2 regions of the Shewanella sp. 10B genome follow, and region 1 is predicted to be linked to the other one. Evidence: predicted binding sites of a transcription regulator. Region 1 holds the regulator's gene; the other holds the start of a gene.
The links. The regulator sigma-54, encoded in region 1, starts transcription at its own class of promoters, with help from an activator protein. The targets are predictions, from matches to a motif close to GTTGGCACGNNNNTNGNNT.
Positions count from the first base shown of each region.

Region 1 (7,568 bases):
TGAGTTCATCGAGAATATCCCCGAGCTGGTCTTGATCGATAAGTTGCCACAGCACTTGCCGCGCTTTAGGGGGCGAGGACTCTAAAATCAATGCGATATCCGACGCCGCCATGTTTTGCAGCATTTGCCTGACATGCACAAACATACCGCTATTGAGGGCATGGCTCAGTTGGTCGAGACGTTGTTCGACTTGTAAGCTGTCTGAGGCTTCTACAGGCATGTTTCCTCCAAGATGGCGACGGTGGATAGGGACGTTTGGCTGTTGAGGGCTTAAGCCAAAGCGCAGCAGTATATTGTAATTGAGCGCACGGGAGGGCGTCGAGTCACAAATGTGTTTTACTGGTATAAGGTGCTGAAATCAAAACCAAACGGGGTGCTGAATAACGGCAGGAATCATCGAGAAGAGATATCGATACGATTAACAGGCTTCGTCGAACTTAGCGTCGATAAGCGCGCAAATGGCATTGAGCGCGGGCTCGGCATCTGGGCCTTCGGCAATCAGGGTAATGGTTTTACCCATGCCGGTTTCTAGCATAAGTAACCCTAAAACACTGGCGGCAGAGGCCTGTTTTTCACCTTGGATCAGCGTAATGCTGGCATCAAACTCTGAGGCCAACACCACGAGTTTAGTTGCTGCGCGGGCATGTAAGCCGAGTTTATTGCAGATGGTGACCTGGCGTTCAAGCTTTGGCATTTGTCAGTTCCCGATGGCGTGCATTGACTTGATGTTTACCGTTACTAAAGCGTTTAGCCAGTTGCTCGGCGATATAAACAGAGCGGTGTTGTCCGCCTGTGCAGCCAATGGCAATGGTCAGATAACTGCGGTTATTACGCTCGAGGTGGGGTAACCAGGTTTCGAGTAGGTTCTCAATCTGCCAAATAAACTTATTGACCAAGGGCTGGCGATTTAAAAACTCTGCCACAGGTTCATCTAAACCTGTGAGGGGGCGCAACTCGGGTTCCCAGTGGGGGTTGGGTAAAAAGCGCACATCAAACATAAAGTCGGCTTCGGTTGGCATACCATGCTTAAAACCGAAAGACTCGAAGTTGATCACCAGTTCCTTATCGACACTGCCAAGCAGGATTTGCCGTACTTGGTCGCTGAGTTCATAGATATTCAGATTCGAGGTATCTATGTAGTGATCCATCTGCTGTGACAGGGGCTCGAGCAACTTGCCTTCAAGCTTAATGGCTTCTTGCAGTGATACTCGGCTCTTAGATAAGGGATGTAAGCGCCGCGTCTCGCTGTAGCGCTTTAACAGTACTTTATCGCTGGAGTTTAAGAAGAAGCTGGTAAGTTCAGTGCCCTCTGGCAGGCTGGCGAGCTGTTTGACGAGTACCTTGTCTTGCTCCGGCAGGTTACGCACGTCAACACTGATGGCGACGAGATCGTTACTGCCCTTGAGCTGTTCGAGTAAGCTGCCAATCAGCGGCAAAGGAAGATTATCGACACAATAGTAGCCGAGATCTTCAAGCACTCTTAGTGCGACCGATTTGCCTGAGCCTGAGCGCCCTGACACTATGACCAGTTTCATCCAGTGATTACCTGATAGAGTTCCGTTTCATCATGCGTCTTGCGCAATTGCTTCAATATTTGCTTGTCGCTGAGCTTTTCAGCCATGCAGGACAAAGTGCTTAAGTGCTGTTGACATTGGTCAGCAGGCACTAGCAGCGCAAATAAAATGTCGACAGGTTGTTTATCGATAGCATCAAAGGCTATCGGCTCCTCACATTTCACCAATATGGCTATGGGTTGTGTTATATCGGTTAATCGACCATGTGGAATGGCGATGCCGTTACCTATACCTGTGCTCCCCATCTTTTCGCGCGCCACTAGGCTTTCGAAGATCTCTTGAGATGAGAGGGTGGGGTACTGGGCAGCGGCTAAGTCGCTGATAAGTTCCAGTACCTTTTTCTTACTGCCCGGAGTGGCGCAGGTCGTGCATTCCGGCCGCAGTATGGTACGAAGTTCCATTGCTAGTGTTTTGTTAACTTCTCTTTGTGTTTAATAACCTGACGATCAAGCTTGTCGATCAGGACGTCTATGGCAGCATACATATCTGCATGCTCTGAAGTCGCGAAGACTTCACCACCGGTGAGGTTGATTCTCGCTTCGGCAATTTGTTGCATTTTCTCAACATTGAGCACAACGTGCACATTATTGATCTGTTCGAAATGACGTTCAAGTTTTGAAAACTTTTCCTCAACATAAGCCCGTAACGATTCAGTAATCTCGATATGGTGTCCACTCAGGTTTATTTGCATATAAACGTCCTCCGATTTCCACTTTAGGCTATAAACTTTTACGCTGATTGGAAGGGGGAATAAGCATCGCCTCTCGGTACTTCGCAATGGTTCTGCGCGCAACGTTAATTCCCTGTTCTGCCAGAAGTTGCGCCATCTTGCTGTCGCTTAATGGTTTTTTCTGGTTTTCCGCTGCAACCAGTTTCTTAATGAAGGCTCTGATTGCCGTGGATGAGCACTCACCGCCATCATCAGTCCCGACGTGGCTTGAGAAGAAATATTTTAGTTCAAAAAGTCCCTTTGGGGTATGCATGTATTTTTGTGTGGTCACCCGTGAAATGGTGGACTCATGCATCTCTACCGCCTCGGCGATATCGTTTAGGACCATAGGTTTCATGGCTTCTTCACCGTATTCGAAGAAACCCTGTTGATATTGCACTATGCAGTTTGCCACCTTGAGCAGTGTTTCGTTACGGCTTTCAAGGCTTTTGATAAACCACTTGGCTTCTTGCAGATGCCCGCGGATAAATTGGCTATCGGCTTGGCTTTTGGTGCTGCGCGCCATGGCTGCATATTGCTGATTAACATTGATTTTTGGCATGCAGTCTGGATTTAACTCGACCACCCAGCGACCATTTTTCTTCGACACCGACACATCGGGGATGACATATTCTTCATCGACAGGGGTGATGAGCAAACCGGGGCGAGGGTTTAAGGTTTGGATGAGGGCAATGCTCTCGCGCAGATCATCTTCCTTAAGCTTGGTTTTACGCATCAACAACCTAAAGTCGCGGGCAGCGATCAGATCTAAATGATCTTTGATCAACATACGGGCGTTTTCGAGGTGTGGGGTATCCGGCGAAAAATGGGAGAGTTGGATAAGCAGACATTCGCTTAAATCCCTTGCGGCGACACCGACGGGATCGAAGTGTTGAATGCGCTTGAGTACGGCTTCGACTTCATCCAGCTCGATCTCAGGATTGCCCATGGCCTCGAGGATATCTTCAGTACTTTGAGTCAGATAACCTTGATCGTCGATGGCATCAATAATCGCGGTGGCAATAGCTAAATCGGTTTCAGAGAAGGGCGTGAGGTTTTTCTGCCATTCTAAATGTTCGTACAGGCCTTCACTGGTTTCCCCTTGGAAGGGCATGTCATCTTCACGGCTGGCGCCAGAACCTGAGTTTGGCGATGCGGTAAAGACTTCATCCCAAGTGGTGTCCATGGGTAGTTCTTCGGGCAGGGATTCTTTGGTCAACGACTCGGCAATGTCCACGGTGGAATTGTCTTGTTCCTGTGGCTGGGCTGTCGTTTCGCTAAAGTCGGTATCGGCGATATCTTGCTTACGTTCGGTAGGCGCGTCGAATTGCTCCTCTTCCAGCTCGAGAAGGGGATTAGAGTCTAAGGCTTGCTGGATCTCTTGCTGCAGTTCTAATGACGACAATTGCAACAGACGAATGGCCTGTTGAAGTTGTGGCGTCATGGTTAACTGTTGACCCAGTTTGAGCTGGAGTGACGCTTTCATGTTACCGCTGATCCCTACGTTATTATTTTGAATTTAGGCCGCTTGTTATCATATTGATGGCGCAGATAAGCCAAAATTCAAGGCTAATTGGCTCTGTTTAAGTAACTATAGCCTGAATTGTTCACCTAAGTACACAGCCCTAACTTGCTGATTGTCTAAGATCTCTGCGGGAGTTCCTTCGGCAATCAGGTTTCCGTGACTGACAATGTAGGCATGTTCACAGACGTCTAAAGTCTCGCGCACATTGTGGTCTGTGATCAATACCCCAAGGCCTCGGCTCTTGAGTTGTTCGATGATTTTCTTGATATCGATAACCGAAATCGGGTCGACACCGGCGAAGGGTTCATCGAGCAGAATAAACTTAGGATTGGCCGCTAAGGCGCGGGCAATTTCGACGCGGCGACGCTCACCGCCCGATAACGACATGCCTTGGCTATCGCGAATATGGGTGATATGGAACTCTTCGAGCAGATGTTCCAGCTCTTCTTCGCGTTGATCGCGATTGAGCTCTTTACGGGTTTGCAGTACCGCCATGATATTGTCGTGCACTGTCAGCTTGCGAAAGATACTGGCTTCCTGTGGCAGGTAACCAATGCCTTTGCGAGCGCGCAGGTGCATAGGATCGGCGGTTAAATCATCATCGTCGATAAAGATATGGCCTTTATCGCTTTTGACTAAGCCCACGACCATGTAAAAGGTGGTGGTTTTACCCGCACCGTTTGGGCCGAGTAGGCCGACGACTTGACCCGTTTTCACCGTCAGGCTGACATCTTTCACAACCTGACGACTCTTATAACTCTTAGCGAGATTCTGTGCTTTTAAGGTGATTTGGGTCATTTAGAATCCTGTTTTTTCACAGGTTTGTCCGCAGGCTGATTCTTGAGTTCTTCCTGATAGTTGTCAGGTTGAATAATGGTGATTACGCGATCATCACCGCTACCCGTGCTCTCAGCGATCAGTTTCTGCTGAATAATATCGTAACGGATGAGGTTACCCGTCACTTGGCTACCCGCTTGGTCTAGGGTCGCTGAGCCTGTTAAGGTCAGGGTGCGGGTCGCCATTTCATAGCGAATTTCTTTGGCGCTCGCCGACGCTGGGCGTCCATCGTCGAGAATTTGGCTGTAGGTCGCAGGGTTGCCCGTTGCCACTAAAATCTTGCTGTTTTCCCCTTCGGCAGAAAATGCACGTAGTTGATCCGCATGGATTTTAATCGAGCCTTGAGTGACTTCAACCGGACCGAAGAAAATGATCTGGTTATTTTTAATGTCCGCAGTTTGGCTGACGGCTTTAATTTTCACTTCTTGCTGTAAGTCACCGACCTTGGCGAAGGCACTCATGCTGGTGATTAGCATTAGGCCGGCAAGTAATATGTTATTTTGCTTCATAGGTTCCTACTACCTGACTGGTCAATTGCACTTCCTGCGCGTTAAGGTCGGCATAAAGGCCTTGCCCTTGAATATTAAAATCTTTCCCTGTGACGTAAATGATGCGGTCAGAGGTCATTATCATAGTGTTGAGATCGAGTTCTAAAAAACTGGTGGACAATGTCTGTATGGGTTCACCAGGGCTGATGGCATCGATAATAACATTATTTTCTAATACAACCTTGCCGGTATCTTTATTGAGTCGACCTTGGTCGGCTCGGATCTGCCATTTTGCTTTACCTTGGTCGGGATAGACAAGATAGACGGGCTGAGTAAAGTCGGTTTGGTTTTTCAGCTCATAGTGTTCCATGTGCTTTGCCGTGACGCGACTGTTAACTTGCCCTTGCTCATTAAACTCAATGCTGCGCAGATCTTCGATAATGTAATCGGGCCTGTCGCTGACGTTCAAGCTGTCATCCGTATCGCCACCGCGTTTTTGCTGCACTTGCCAATATAGCGCCAGCGCAGTACCAAAAAAGGCGATAATGGCGAGGGTCACACGACTCATATGCTCATCCCATGGGCGGAAGTGAACTTATTTTGGCTCAGTAAGAGCAGATCCGTGAGTTCCCTGAGTGCGCCATGCCCACCATTTAAGTGAGTCACAAAATGGGCGTGTTGACGGACATAGGGATGACCATCGGCAACGCAGACGGCAAGGCCGACCACATTCATCACCGGCAAGTCGACAATATCATCACCGATATAGGCGACTTCTTCTGGGGTGACATTGTAGAGCGACAGCAGCTCTTCATAGGGCACGAATTTATTATCCACGCCCTGATAAATATGCGTCACACCCAGCGCCGTCATGCGGTTTTCGACAATTTTAGACTGACGGCCAGTGATCACCGCCAGATTAAAACCACTGGTTAGTAACGAGCGCACACCATAACCATCGCGGGTGTGGAAGGCTTTGAGCTCTTCCCCTGAGTTACTCAAATAAATGCGGCCGTCGGAAAACACTCCGTCCACATCGCAGATCAGCAGTTTAATTTTTTGTGCCCTTTGCCAAACATCGTCGCTGATGGGGCCGTAAAAACCTTGCTGTGGCATTAAATCACTCCCGCTTTAACCATATCGAGCATATTGAGGGCTCCGACAGGATGATGTTCTTTATCTATCACTATCAGGCCGTTGATATTTTTGGAATCCATCACTTGCAGCGCCTGCGCCGCTAAGACGTTTTCAGTAATTGTGACACAGTTTCGCGTCATCACATCGGCGATAGGCGTGGTGCGCAGGTTGACTTGGGCATCGATAACGCGGCGCAGGTCGCCGTCGGTAAAGATACCCACGAGTTTGTTTTGCTCATCGATAACCGCGGTCATGCCAAGGCCTTTCTTGGAGATCTCATACAGGGCATCGGTGATGCAGATATCGTGTTTAACCAAAGGTAAGTCATCGCCGCTGTGCATCACGTTGCTGACTTTAAGCAGCAGCTTACGACCTAAGGCGCCGCCCGGATGGGACATGGCGAAATCTTCCCGGGTAAAGCCTTTGGCTTGCAGCAGCGCAATGGCGATGGCATCGCCCATGACTAAGGTTGCTGTGGTGCTTGAAGTTGGCGCCAGCCCAAGCGGACAGGCTTCCTCTGGCACCTCAATACATAAATGAATTTTAGATAGACGCGCCATGGTGGATTCTGGCTTGCCAGTCATGGCAATCACAGGGATGGCTTTTCGTTGGATGACTGGCATCAGAGCAAGGATTTCGCTCGACTCGCCCGAGTTTGAAATCGCAAGAATCACATCATTGTCCGAAAGCACGCCTAGATCACCATGGCTGGCTTCGCCAGGATGGACAAAAAACGCTGGGGTACCTGTGCTGGCGAGGGTGGCCGAGATTTTATTGCCAATGTGGCCAGATTTCCCCATTCCCATCACTATCACTTTGCCGGTGCAGTTGAGAATTAACTCGCAGGCTTGGGCAAATTCAACGGAATCGACATATTGATAAAGATTGTCGAGGGCCGATTTTTCAATATCGATGACTTTACAGCCCCACTGGCGCAATTGTGATTGGTCTACCATGTCTATCTCTCTTCTTGCATTGTCTTTGTCGCCCCGTTCTGGGATTGGAATAGCACAATTTGGTACGCGATAAAGATGATAAAATTAACGGCTTCTTACTCGGAGTAGCACTTTATTGTTCTGCCTTTGCCTATAGGGTTGACGGCAATAGGGCAGGATAACCTGTTTAGCGATTGAATGCCTTGAGCAAAATCATCGTCTTGGTTGTTTTAGCGCTGCCACTTTTATGGCTATGGCCGCCATGATAACCAGTTTGACATTCAATATGGCTTTTGAGTTAAGTTGTCTTGCCTAGTTCAGTGTGATTTCGCTTATCTTATTAGCCTTAACTAAACAAACTTG
Region 1 is NZ_JAMDJO010000002.1:725,122-732,689, reverse strand. It holds gene mgtE (magnesium transporter) at 1-220, opposite strand, end outside; gene M0415_RS10820 (HPr family phosphocarrier protein) at 419-694, opposite strand; gene rapZ (RNase adapter RapZ) at 681-1,535, opposite strand; gene ptsN (PTS IIA-like nitrogen regulatory protein PtsN) at 1,532-1,975, opposite strand; gene hpf (ribosome hibernation promoting factor) at 1,978-2,265, opposite strand; gene M0415_RS10800 (RNA polymerase factor sigma-54) at 2,294-3,769, opposite strand; gene lptB (LPS export ABC transporter ATP-binding protein) at 3,875-4,606, opposite strand; gene lptA (lipopolysaccharide transport periplasmic protein LptA) at 4,603-5,154, opposite strand; gene lptC (LPS export ABC transporter periplasmic protein LptC) at 5,141-5,701, opposite strand; gene kdsC (3-deoxy-manno-octulosonate-8-phosphatase KdsC) at 5,698-6,249, opposite strand; gene M0415_RS10775 (KpsF/GutQ family sugar-phosphate isomerase) at 6,249-7,226, opposite strand.

Region 2 (7,568 bases), on a different contig from region 1:
CGCCCGCCATCTGCCGACTATTTTAATTGAGAACCACAGCTTAAAACCCTTTAAGCAGCGCGTACTTGGCACCTATGTGATGCTAGAGCAAACCCTAAAAACCGTCGGCGACCAAGCCACAAAATTAAAGAGTGCGATTCAAGAGGATAAATACCGCGCCTCGCCACTGATCACCTTAACGTGGAAATCGGCGCCACTGGCTAAAGGCTGGGATTTTAAAGGCATAGATTACAAGTTAGAGCAGAGTCCGATTAGCGGCACCGAGGTTGTGCGTTGGACGGGCGAGCCTAAGCTGTACCCGAATTTACCCGTGATTGCCGAAACCGTGCCCGATATTAAAGTCACTCGCCCGAGTGCTTACTATATTCCCGCCCAGTGGACACAAGTGATCGACCGCTTAAATCTACACGGCATTCGGATGACGCGTTTAAGCAAGCCAACAGAGCTTAAACTGCAGCAATACAGCCTGAGCAATCCGGTGTTTAATACCAAGGCGTTCGAAGGAAGACTCACGGTGAAGTCCGACTCGACACTGGCGAAACTGACCACCACCTTGCCTGCGGGCACAGTGAAAATCAGCACAGATCAACCCTTAGGCGATCTGGCGATTTTACTGCTCGAGCCACAATCACCGGACTCGTTACTGCAATGGGGCTTCTTTAACCCTATCTTTACCCGTACCGAATACATTGAGGACTACGCAGTAGAGCCGCTGGCCGCCAAGATGCTTAAGGAAGATCCTAAGCTACAGGCGGAATTTAACAAAGCGCTGGAAAACCCAGAGTTTGCCGCCGATCCAGAGGCACGCTTACGCTGGTTCTATGAGCGCAGCCCTTACTACGATAATCAATATCTTAAGTATCCGGTCTACCGTAGCCGTTAATCCATGCGTTAAAAACGGTAAGGATTAAGCAGGCTTACGCGCACTAATGCTATACACCAAGGGCACCTGTTGCCCTTGGTGTGTTAGCACATAACGGCCATCGGCTTGCGCCTCTAGCCCTGCGAAACAGTTATAGGGGCTAAACGCAAATTCGTGGAAGAACTCCAACACTAAGCCCGCCTGCAACAAGGCATTGATCACCTCAGACAAGCTATGCGACCAGCACATTAAGGTCTGCTGCTCATCGCCGGCATTATCGGTATAGGTCCCTTCCTGCTCTATGTCTGGCTCACCGCGATTAAAATAGCTATACCCATCGAATAGCTGCTGCGCCGGATGAAACTCGGCCATGTAAAACTGTCCGCCGGGCTTTAAACACGCCGCAATGGTCTGCGCCCAAAGCGTTAAATCCGGCAGCCACACAATGGCACCATAGGAGGTAAAGACAATATCTTGCGGCTCAACCTTGCCCGCCACGTTGCAGACATCGCTACAGATAAACTCGGCGGACAACTGCGTCTGCTGCGCCAACTTGCGCGCCTCAGCAATCGCCACCTCGGATAAATCGACCCCAGTCACCTTTGCGCCCATTCGCGCCCACGACAGGGTATCTAAACCAAAATGACATTGCAGATGCAGTAGGCTCTTACCCGCCACCGCAAGCTCATTTAATTCGATTTCCGTTAAGGAGGTGTTGCCACTCAAAAAGCCTTCAACATCATAAAAATCAGAGGTTAAATGCACTCGAGTGCGAGCATCCCAAGCGATTTTATTGGTCGTTAAGTAATCCATATGAATCCTTTCTGGTTATGCTGTTAGCCACGCGGGCTGAATGGACACACGCTAACCGAATAAGTGAGTAATTTCACCACTCTTTGGGAAAAATCACTCATTCAGCGGACATGTCCGCCTACGGCCAAGCGGACACATTTGAAGTATTCAACTGATAATTAAGGAATTTAAAAGTTGGCATAGGATGTGCTATCTCTCGACATAGCACTTATCGCCATAGACTCCGCACTCTGCAGTTTATCGAGTGTCGATAACAAGGAAGAAGAAAATGTCACTACGCCCTTTTATATTCACCCTCGGATTTGTCGCCGCCTTTACCATTGGCGTGTCACTCACTGGCTGCATTATCAATGTGAACGCCGCTGGCATGCCGGATTTAGACCACCAGCAACGTGAACTCAGCCTCGATGCTCAAGACCTGCAAGAGCTCGTCGCCGAAACCGGTGCGGGCAGCCTTGAAATAATCGGCGTCGAAGGCCTAAACCAAATTAAGTTAGTCGCTGATATCTATAGCAATGACGATAGCAAAGTGATTCTTACCCTTGAGAAAAAGGCCAACAAAGCCCAGCTTAAGGCCGACTTTGAATCCCATAGCAGCTTTAGTAATTACTCACCCTATATCGACCTTAAGTTACAAGTCCCCGCAGGATTAGCACTGGACATTGACGATGGTTCGGGTGCGATTTTGATCAACAAGATGACCGCGGATATCAAGGTCAAGGATGGCTCGGGCGAACTGGTTATCCATGGCGGCAATAATGTCAGCATCGACGATGGTTCTGGCGCGATTGAAGTCAGCCAAGTGAACGGCAACCTCGCGATTGTCGATGGCTCTGGCGGCATCCAAGTCAATGATATTAAAGGCAGCATCACCATCGATGACGGCTCTGGCGAAATCAACGTCGCCAATGTGCAAAACACAGTCACCATCAACGATGGCTCAGGCGATATCAACGTGGTGAACACTAAGGGCTTAACCATTCTCTCGGCAGGTTCAGGGGATGTGAGCTTCGATAAAATCGATGGCCCAGTAAGCAAACACTAAGCCCGTTAGACCAACAGCGTTACCGCTCCACCAACTTCCCGGCGTAGAGACTGATGTTGCAGTACCCAACCAAATGTCAGTCTTCTACCCACCCCTTTTGCGTTACCGTTCCATGGACATTCTTATGCACTTTATGCCACTAACCCCTTGTAGTGGCATCTTTTTTTGTGTCTGAGACTTTCTCAGGCTCAATTCAGGTAAGCCTTTGGTAACGTTTTACCTAATTGTTTTCGGAGCAAAATTTGTTGGTATCTCAATAAACTATCGCTGGCTTTTGAAGTAAAGCGATCACTTCACATCGAGATCAAATACCACACTGATAGAAGCTGAAAAAACCATATTCTCCTGCAGATATTGCCCAGTCACTTGAGGTTTGCCCAAACGTGAACCAGTGACCTCTATTCGCTCGATTCTATTATTAGCGCCATAACGGCCAATGCTGTCATCTGTTGAGGAACCAATGCTGTAAATTTTGCCAAGCATCGCCCCAAAAGCACTCGCCAATAAACTTCCTTTCTCTTTTGCGTCAGCGACAGCCAAGGCTCTAGCCTCATTTTTAAGCTCCACTTCTTTCGATGACTTCAGCTCAACGCGGGTGATTTCATCAAGTTGTACACTTAGAGCAAAATCCATAAAAGCGTTTAGTTTCTCTAAGTTATTGAGGGTCACTTTTAAGTTACGGCTTGCTCGATAACCATCAAGCACACGCTTTTCATTGTCCCCGTAGGAGTACTCAGGCGCTGTGGAGATTGAGGATGCTGAAACATTTTTCTTATCGACATTAAATTTACCAAGGCCAGACAAAAACTTGTTAACCCTATCATCGACATCATTTTTAGCTTCAGCACTTGTTGCTTTTAAGCTTTCCACTTCAAGATAGACCACTGCAATATCAGGGCTTGCCGTTATTTGAGCGGTCCCAACCACAGCAATATGACGATTATTCGGCAAGCTATTATTTGAAAGGGCTAAAGTTGGCAAAAATAACAAAACAATCAAAAAAATATATTTCATAAAACCTCCATGTAAGCAGGACTGACAATATACCGTATATGACGTAACAAGCCATAGCATCACCCGCAAAATTTAGTCGTGGGCGACCTGATATACTACGTCTTAGACTTTCTCAAACTCAATTTTGTCCAATAGCGTCGGTAACGGTTCGAGGGGCTAATGGGCGGCATCATGGCTTCTGGCTATCGTATTCCCTAATTGCCTGCCGCAGGCTTTCGCACTGTTACACCAGTGACTCGCCGTGGATACGTCCTTGTAGGCTCTACTAAAACATCCATGTTTTAGAAGGTCACTGGCGCAACAATGCTTGATTTGGTGCAACCATTGATAGCCGAGTAATACCTGATCTAACCTTCATTATTTCGTAGCCGAGATTAATAATGGATGTATCATTACACTCGCGAACATAGCTCACAATCCATTTTGAGGAATACTTAGAATGGGATATCTATCAGTGCAATCAATCTGACGCAGAATAAAAAACGCCTTAGGATAAACTATATGAACATACGTGGGTAACCCAAGGGGAAAGTAGAAGCTAAGTTGTTTTAAGTTACTATTAGGTATATGTTTCATATAATTAAATAGACATTAATTAGGATCAGAAATGCCGTCATGGTTAACAGCAGAAATAGTAATAGCCATCATGTCAATGTTCGTAGCGATACTGGCTTTGGGAACAACAATTTGGCAAGGTAAAGTCACCCAAACTCATAATAAACTTACAGTAAGACCCTATTTATCATGCCATGTATTAGTTTCGACACATCAAGATAGTGCTGGCGTTTACATCAATAATGATGGAATTGGACCAGCTATAATAAAAGCAGTCTCTTTTGAAAAAAACGGTATTGTTTTAAGCCTTGATGACTTCGATTACAAAGAAATATTTCCACAGCTTAATTTTGGTCATTTCCATTTCAATATTATTGGTATACCTGGATCAATTTTACCAGGACAAATGCAGTGGATTTTTTCAACAACTAAACACAAAGAAAATGCAACACTAATAAAAGACATCCTCAGTAGTTTGAAAGGCACTACATTAAAAATTGAATATGAATCTATTTATAAAGAGTCATTTGTTTTTTGTCAGACATTCTTCCCGAATATGTAATTCAGCGCTGAATTGATCGAAGCACCAGCTATTAAAATTTGCTAATTAACAACAGAATCGAGGCATGTACAAGCTAAAGGATACTCCGTGCTTAACGGGATTAAGCACTGACATGGAGGTGACCGTTGGCGGCATGGATGCCGCCGTCGAGCATACAAGGACGTACTTGCTGCGTGTCACTGAAATGACTGTGCTTAATCGTTCCCCACTATCATTCCAAACTCAATCATTGCCAGCTTTTGACTGCGGCTTAACTTTTTAACCGCGATTTCACGCTTGAGTGCATCACTGCGGGTGCCGACTTGCTCTTGATACATCAGGGTTAATGGCCCTTTGCCGCGCAGGTACTTTGCTGCTTTTGGGCTGCTTGATTGATGTTCGTTAAAGCGGCGGGCGACATCTGTGGTGATGCCTGTGTATAAGTGGCCATTGGCGCAGCGGATGAGATATAGATGCCACGTCGAGACTTGTTCTCTCTCTGATGTTGCGCCTTGCTCCGAAGTCACAGCTTGCTCAGCACCTTGCGCTTCTAGCTTGCACGAAAACTGAGCTTTGTTAACAGCTTGCGCTTGGCTAGCCCCTTTGGAGGGGCTAGCCGAGGGAGTTGAATTAGCGGCTTCAATCACTAAATCGGTCACCCGTTGGCGCCTACTTAGTCATGCCGAGCAGGCTTAAGAAGAAGGCATATTCCTGCGCTGTGTCTTGATACTGGCGGTAACGGCCACTCTTACCACCGTGCCCAGCATCCATATTGACGTCGAATAACAACACCTTATCGTCCAGTTTGTACCATTTATTTTGCACTTCACGCAGTTTTGCTACCCATTTCGCAGGCTCGAAATACTGCACCTGTGAATCATGCAAACCTGTGGTGACCAACAGGTGTGGGTACTCGTGGTCGGCAACATTGTCGTAGGGCGAGTAGCTGAGCATATAGTCGAAATAGGTCTTCTCGTTTGGATTACCCCATTCATCGTACTCGTTGGTGGTGAGCGGAATTGACTCATCGAGCATGGTCGTGACCACATCCACAAAGGGCACGTGTGCTGCAATGGCAAAGTACTTTTCAGGCGCCATATTAGCAATCGCGCCCATTAATAACCCACCAGCACTGCCGCCCGAGGCCACCACTTTATTTTTATCGCCATAACCTTGCTCGGTTAAGGCGGTGGTGACATCGATAAAGTCATAAAAGGTATTCTTCTTATTCAGCAACTTACCCGCATCGTACCAAGGGCGACCTAACATTTCGCTGCCGCGCACATGGGCGATGGCATATACAAAGCCGCGGTCGAGCAGACTGATCACCGACGAAGAAAAGTCAGGCTCTACAGTGTAACCATAGGAACCATAACCATATTGGTACAGAGGGTTGGTGCCGTCTTTCTTGAACTTATCCTTACGATACACCAAGGACACCGGCACCTTAGCGCCATCACGGGCGGTGACAAATAAACGTTCGGCGCGATATTGGCTGGCATCGAAGCCACCGAGCACTTGTTCCTGCTTAAGCAGATCGCGTCTATCGGGATTGCTTAAGTGGTACTCATAAATCGCCTCGGGCGTGGTCAGGCTCGAGTAGAAAATCCGCAATTTGTCGCTATCTTGCTGGGCGTTAACATCTAAACCCAGCACATAGGCGGGTTCATCAAAACTTAGCTCAAAGGGCTTTTGACCATTGAATGGCATCACTTTAATGCGCGTCAGGCCATTCTCGCGGGTTTGAATAATCAGGTAATCCTTCAGCACCAGCTCGTCTTCGATGCGCGCATTGGGATTATGGGCAACCACTTCCTGCCATTTGGACTTATCGGCAGCATCCTTAATCGCTACTTTCATCAAACGGAAGTTAGTCGCCTGCCAGTTGGTCAGAATGTAATAGCTGTCGCCCAGTTTAGAAACGCTGTATTCATGGCCTTCTTCCCGCGCGAGCACAGGTTTGAACAGGCTTAGTGGATCGTTAGCATCCAGCACCGACACTTCGCTGGTTGTGGTGCTCTCGTGGAACAGCACAATTTGCGACTCGTCTAAACTCTTGCCGAGGGAGATGTAGTAGGCATCATCTTGCTCCTCATACACCAACACATCGCTCGATTGTGGCGTGCCGAGTTCGTGGCGATATACACGGTAACCCAGCAGGGTTTGCAGATCTTTGGCGATATAAAACACATGGCGATTATCATTGCCCCAAACGATGCGTCCCTCTGTGTTTTCAAGCACATCGGTGATCATGGCGCCGGACTCGATATCTTTAAAATAGATGTGATACACGCGGCGGCTTAACACATCCTCACCGAAGGCCAGCATGGTTTCATCTGGGCTGACGCTGACGCCGCCTAAACCATAAAACTCATGGCCCTTAGCGCGCTCATTCACATCCAGCATCATTTGCTCAACCCCGTCACTGCCTTTGCGGGCGATCAGCGGATATTCGCCGCCCTCTTGGTAGCGGCGGTAATAGCTGTGCTGGTGCCATTGGTAAGGCACGCTCGACTCATCGGCAACGAGGCGCCCAGTCAGTTCGTTAAACAGCCCATCCTGCAATGACTTAAGCGGCTTAAAGTAGGCTTGGGTGTAACGGTTTTCGGCATTCAGATGCGCCAACACCTTAGGATCTTGGCGTTTATCGTCGCGCATCCAGTAGTAATCGTCGGTGCGAGTGACCCCGTGCAAGGTCATCACATGGGGGATTTTTTCCGCAACGGGCGCAGAGACTT
Region 2 is NZ_JAMDJO010000009.1:32,257-39,824, forward strand. It holds gene M0415_RS19295 (M14 family metallopeptidase) at 1-883, shown strand, start outside; gene M0415_RS19300 (class I SAM-dependent methyltransferase) at 908-1,675, opposite strand; gene M0415_RS19305 (DUF4097 family beta strand repeat-containing protein) at 1,944-2,720, shown strand; gene M0415_RS19310 (SIMPL domain-containing protein) at 3,009-3,734, opposite strand; gene M0415_RS19315 (hypothetical protein) at 4,342-4,851, shown strand; gene M0415_RS19320 (GIY-YIG nuclease family protein) at 5,046-5,489, opposite strand; gene M0415_RS19325 (S9 family peptidase) at 5,500-7,568, opposite strand, start outside.
Region 2: the regulator sigma-54 is predicted to act here: its motif matches at 1,849-1,867, upstream of M0415_RS19305 (DUF4097 family beta strand repeat-containing protein).